One region of the Alkalihalobacterium alkalinitrilicum genome, then DNA from elsewhere that is predicted to be linked to it. Evidence: riboswitches for the same ligand, from Rfam matches in the RefSeq annotation. Region 1 holds a riboswitch; the other holds the start of a gene.
What was found. Region 1 has a riboswitch for cyclic di-GMP ahead of BK574_RS08000 (methyl-accepting chemotaxis protein). Riboswitches for the same ligand answer to the same signal wherever they lie in the genome.
Positions count from the first base shown of each region.

Region 2: linked by a shared signal. The riboswitch ahead of BK574_RS20225 (EAL domain-containing protein) and the one ahead of BK574_RS08000 (methyl-accepting chemotaxis protein) in region 1 are both predicted to bind cyclic di-GMP.

Region 1 is NZ_KV917368.1:1,709,078-1,712,269, reverse strand. It holds gene BK574_RS08005 (2,4'-dihydroxyacetophenone dioxygenase family protein) at 140-628, shown strand; cyclic di-GMP riboswitch class I at 810-897, shown strand; gene BK574_RS08000 (methyl-accepting chemotaxis protein) at 1,102-2,838, shown strand; gene BK574_RS07995 (Rrf2 family transcriptional regulator) at 3,038-3,192, opposite strand, start outside.
Region 2 is NZ_KV917368.1:4,176,514-4,179,705, reverse strand. It holds gene BK574_RS20245 (hypothetical protein) at 1-307, opposite strand, end outside; gene BK574_RS20240 (YvrJ family protein) at 626-805, opposite strand; gene BK574_RS20235 (DUF2922 domain-containing protein) at 877-1,092, opposite strand; gene BK574_RS20230 (DUF1659 domain-containing protein) at 1,127-1,333, opposite strand; cyclic di-GMP riboswitch class I at 1,718-1,801, shown strand; gene BK574_RS20225 (EAL domain-containing protein) at 1,877-2,593, shown strand; gene BK574_RS20220 (PilZ domain-containing protein) at 2,633-3,169, shown strand.

The DNA of each region.
Region 1 (3,192 bases):
ATTGCAAATGTTGTGCATTGTTGCACAGATTTGGTTGCATTTTTACTGATCATACTGTGTTTCATGGGGTTTTTACTGTTGGCATGAAAGTTGCAATATAGTTGTATACCTTAATTACAAAACAAATGGAGTGATACAAATGGTTAAAAATTTAGAGTTAGATTTTTTCACTGAAAAAGTAGCATTACCTGACAGAGCAATTGATATTGAAAGTATTCCGTGGGTTCCACATAGTGAAGGAGTATGGTTTAAACCGCTACGATTTGATTTAACTACTGGTAATTGGGTTCATTTAACAAAGATGTCAAGTGGTGCGATGATTAGACGCCATAGACATACAGGTGGGCCTGTTCTCGCTTATCCGCTTCATGGAGAATGGTATTATTTAGAAAGAGATTGGGTTGCTAGACCAGGAACATTTGTTTATGAGCCGCCAGGAGATATCCATACGTTAGTAGTGGATAAAGACAAAGGTGAAATGATTACGTTATTCTTCTTAGGTGGGGTCATTCAATATTTAGATGACAATAATAATGTGACTGATCAAGATGATATTTTTCTTCGATTAAAGAAATACACTGATTACTGTGAAGCTAATAATATACCAATCGTAAATTTGACATACTAGTTTCCTATTCGAGGCCCAAGTTTGTAATCTTGCAAACTTGGGCCTCTTTGTAACTTTATAACTAAGGTAGTTTGATATACATTGATTAAAAGAGAGACTAATTACATAAAATCATTGAAAATTTATAATTTTTAAATGATAATAGAACTAGTTAATCAACTCTATACAAATAAATTGAATAATTTGTTAAGGGCAAACCTTTGGAAACAAAGGGACGCAAAGCTTTAGGGGCTAATACAAATTTTTTGTTATGCTAGCCAGTTACCGTTTTATGGAAACATTTTTTAACGGGAATGTTTTTTTATTTTATATTAAGCTACTAGATCCATTCAGTTATTGGGGGTAGGCACTGGGAAAATATAATCGTAACTTATGTCTATTGATAGATAAATTTTGTGAAAACCGCCAATTCATTGGTGTACTTGTGTTTCTATATTAACAAGATATTTAAATATAAAAGGTGGTTTGAGGGTATGCAACTGACAATTCAAAAAAAGCTCTTTTTTATAATTCTTCTTTTGTTAGCGGTTCCAAGTTTAATTATTGGTATTGTTGGCTTTAACTCTGCAAAAAGTAGTCTAAATCAATTAAGTGGAACCATGTTGGAAAATAGTACAAAGCAAGTCGTACATATGATTAGTGCATTAAATAATGAAGTGGATAAAGGAACTTTGTCTTTAGAAGAAGCACAAGAGACAGTTAAAACTTTTATTTTAGGGGAAAGAATGGCTGATGGAACGAGACCTGTAAATACCAATATAGATCTCGGAGAATATGGGTATATTTTTGTAATTGATAACCAAGGAAATGTTCAAACCCATCCATCCCTTGAAGGTGATAATGCTTGGGAGTTTCAAGCAAGTGATGGATCGTATTTTGTACAAGAATTTATTAATGTTGCTGAAAGTGGTGGAGGTTTTGTTTATTATGATTTCCCACATCCAAGTAATCCCGATCGAAATGAAACGAAAATAGGATATTCTGAAATTGACCCGTATTGGGGCTGGGTTATTGTACCAAGTTCATATATGTCAGATTACAACAGTGGTGCTAATCAAGTTTTATATATTCTTCTCATTACATTAGGGTTATCTTTATTAATCGGAACGGTTATTACATACTTATTTTCAAGACATTTATCAAAACCAATCCAAGCATTATCTCAACAGGTGCAAGAAGTGGCATCTGGTAACTTGAGAGTTAGTGAGTTAAACATTAAAAATAAAGATGAAATTGGTTTACTAGCGACTAGTGTAAATAAAATGACGAAAAACTTAAAAGAAATCATTGGTCAAGTGTCTTCTAGCTCTGAGCAAGTAGCATCGACTTCAGAAGAGCTATCTGCAAGTAGTGGGCAAACTAGTAAAGCAACAGAAGAAATTACAGAAGCGATACAGGAAATTTCCAGCGGTGTTGAAAAACAAATGGAAAGTATCGAAGAGATGTCTAATGTTGTAACGCAAATTTCTACTGGAATTGAAGCCATTTCCAAAAATGCAGAAGAGGTCAATCAATCTTCAGAAGAAACAGCGAATACGGCTCAAAAAGGGAAACAAGTTGTATTCCAATCGATGGAACAAATGAACCAAATTAATGCTTCAAGTATAGAAATGGAAAAAGTAATTCAAGCTTTAGGACAAAAGTCTGAGCAAATAGAAAATGTCATTTCAATCATTACTAGTATATCTGATCAAACGAATTTATTAGCCTTAAATGCAGCGATAGAAGCTGCTCGCGCAGGAGAACATGGTAAAGGGTTTGCAGTTGTTGCAGATGAGGTAAGAAAGCTAGCAGAAGAATCTAGTAGAGCGGGTAGTCAAGTAAATGAATTGATTAAAGACATTCAACAAGAAGTAAGTAAAACAGTAGATGCAATGGGTGAAAATGGACGTGCAATAGAAGAGGGGATCACACTAGCAAACCAAGCAGGAAAGGCGTTTGAGGAAATTACAGATGGTGTTGAAAATGTTAGTTATCAATTCCAAGATATTTCAGCTGCGATCCAACAAATCAATACAAGCTCAGAAAGTTTATTAAGAATGGTAGATGGTACGGAACACATTTCAAAAGAAGCGGCAGGTTATGCTCAGAATGTTGCTGCTTCAGCAGAGGAGCAAAATGCGTCTATGGAAGAAATCACTTCTGTTGCTGATACATTAGCCACCATGGGTGAAGAATTGCAAAATAGTGTAAAAAGGTTTAGCTTATAATCATCCTAATAAGTTAAAAGTGAGAACTTCTTAACGAAACAGAGCAAAAAACTAAAATAATAATTATATAAATCTCCTACCGAATTTGATTAAATAGGTAGGAGATTTCTTTTCGACCTTGCTTTAACGAAGTAAAGGATCAATAGTATGCTTCATTCAGCTATGCAAAAAGTAGAATGAAAGCACACGACAGACCGAACTAAACTTTTGGTAATAGCGTCCTCAAGTAATCTTTGTTAATTAATATATCCTCAAGTGTATAACTATCAAGGACTTTTAAGAATGCTTTCATGGCATCATTCAACACATGTTTTAATCTACATCCTGAACTGATGATACAAAGGTTTCCTTCTT
Region 2 (3,192 bases), 2.5 Mb from region 1:
GTACATGCAAATTATGAACTTCTTTTAGCTTGTCATTTTCGATGCTATCTCCATACTGCTTAGCCTCAGCTATAATACTATCTAATGAAGGCAGGAGTACCTTTTCAGTAAAAGTCACTAATTCCTCTTCTGTATCAATCAATTCTTCTTCATAAAGTAATAGATTATAATTATCTGTTAAGTGATTCGTTTCCTCAATATACGTTAACATTAAATCTGTATTGCCTGAGGCATTTTGAAAAAAGTAATATCCACTAATACCTAGAAACACCACAGTAATGATTGCACTAATCATTTTTTTATTCACTTTTCTAATTTCCCTTCTTATTTAACTGTGTCGCGACTAGATAATTATAATCCCATTCTTTTGAAATGTAATAGTTCTTTAAGACTATTTATTTATACCTGAACATTTATTTTTTCGACGCGGTGCAGCAAGTAGAGAGTCACGAACACTTACGCAACCACTGAATGAAGATGGATCACAGCATTTTTATTTTCAACTTGACCTTATTTATTTTCAACTTTTCATGATTTAAAGATTTCTCGACATAGAAGATCAAATTTTGACAGACTTGTAACGACGAGAACCACCTAGCACCTACGCTAGATGGTTCACTCATCCTCACATACTACTTCTCTTCTGCTCCGTTCCTCCATAATATTGAAGTGTTGCTAAGCTTTCGGGTAGTCGCTCGATCGATTGGTTGACTATGTCTAACTTTTTTTCGACGCGATGCAACAAGTAAAGAGTCACCATCACAGGAAAGCCAAACTCACTTAAAAGCGGTAGCCACGTTTCCATCATCAAAATCTCCCTTCATCATTTAAAAAAGGAAGAGGCCTAACTTCGCCTCTTCCTTTCCCTGCTAATAATTAAAATTCAATCATTTCCACTGTTCGGTCAACAACACGCGCACTCTTTTTCGCTACTAAGTTTCCACCAGCTGATGTAAACGCATTTTCTGCAATGATCGCATCCATAGCGGCACCAACCGCAGTCGGATCAACTGGATATACCGGGTTGTCGAGTGAAAGTGTCACCGTTTTCGCTTGCTCATTTTCAAATACAAGTTCTAGTCGTTTCGTCATCCTAAACTCTCCTTTCTATCATCATTTCATAAAGTTAAGCCTCAAGATTATACGTATTGCTGCGTTCCATCTTATAAGGTGTCCAACCTTGAAGCGGTGTTAACGCATCAGCGACAGCTTTTAACTGCTCGTTCGTTGCCCCCATTTTAATGTTGTTAAAGCTCTTCGTTTTCAAGATCGGCTCACCGATTTGATTGATCCCTGTTTCGAATACAATCACTAAGCGAGAATTAGTAAGCATGTTCTCACCCCCTTTCACCATGTATATATGGGAAAAGGGACAAAAACAACAATGTACCTAAAAATAATTTTTTAGGTACATTGCTAAAAAAATCATAAATTTGTAATTATCAAAAGGGTTCATAAAGGAGGAAAAGGAAGTGAAAAAGTGGCTTCCTGTAATTTGATATAGTCTAATCTCCAACGAAAGTCCAGGTTCTCATCGCATATATCGGGAAAACATTAAAGGATTATGTTCGACAAATCTCGGGGTCTCACTGTGGCAGCTTAGAACTAATTGCACAAAAAATTATCAAAATTTGTATTATACTGGTTGGAAAGTTCTTTTATTTCATTTATAATGTGGTTAAAGTATTAAACATAAATACATGTATTAATAATAGTTTTAAGATAAAGGCAAACTTATTGAAAAATAAGGACGCAAAGCCACAGGTCTAAGGTACTATACTATGACGGCTGGGTTACCGAAAGAACTGGTAAAGATGGATACCTATTTTTCGGGTTCCATCTTTTTTATTTACATAAAAAAGGGGGATACGTACTCGTGTTAATTAACAATTTAATACGTGAGGAGAATTTCTATCATCATTTTCAACCCATTTATGACTTGAACAATTGGCGCATACTGGGATTTGAAGTTTTATTAAGATCTAAGCTATTTCCTAATCCTGAAGCTACGTTTATTGAGGCTAGAAAAGAGAAAAAGCTTTATGAATTGGATTCGGGGTCCATTCATAAAGCGATTTCCACCTACCGTTCAGCAGGCTTAACGAAAAGTAAAGGAAAATTGTTTTTAAATATCTTTCCATCGACACTTTTACATCCAAATTTCCCAACTTTTCTTAATAAAATTATCGCTGAAGATGTCCTTCTTAGTCAACAAATTGTTTTAGAACTTTCAGAATCTGAGATTAATAACAAAATGGACGAACTGAAGCAAAAAATAGCTGTTTTAAAGAATTTTGGTTTTTTGATTGCTATCGATGATACAGGAAAGGGATATTCTAATGCCCAAAGCATCGTCGAGTTAGATCCAGATTTTCTGAAGTTAGATCGCTACTTTTCAAAAGATTTACACCTTTCAAAGAAAAAACAGTCCTATATTCAACTATTGAATAATTATTCTGTACAAAACGATTGTTCAGTGATTTTAGAAGGTATTGAAACTCCTTCCGAATTAGCTGTAGCTAAAACATTAGATATCCAGTATGGTCAAGGCTTCATATTAGGAAAGCCTTCATTACTAGAACAGATTATATGAGGTACAGCTATGATATATCTTGATTTGGAGCTAATTATAATGCTGCTGTTAATAGTATTATTTATAGCTACTCTATCCATCTTATTTGTACAGAATAAAAAAATTGAAATGAACAGAGTAACCCCCATGAACGTCGACAACAACAACTTGATTAATGATCAAAGAAAAACAGCGTCATACCAGGTGAACCTAAACCTCAATCGTCGAAAACATTTTAGAGTTACCCTTACAGAAGATTGTGTAAGTGAATTTTTATATTTTGAAAATAAAAAACTTGAACAATTAAAACATAAAAAGTTTACTGGGAAAATACAAGATATCAGTGTTAGTGGACTGAAATTTACATGTCCATATAATTTACCCGTCAAACAAAAAATTGTTTTCAATATTACTTTCTCTATCAAAAACATTCCTTTTACATTAAAAGCACAATTCATACGTAAAGAGGAATATTTACAAAAAGACACATTCATCTACGGTGTTCAATTTATTGATATTAGTAAAGATGAACAGAAGCATCTGAATCTATTACTTAATAAAATTGAATTACAAAGAAGACAGAAAATGGTGCTTTAAATTCGCTAATGTTAGTCAGAGAA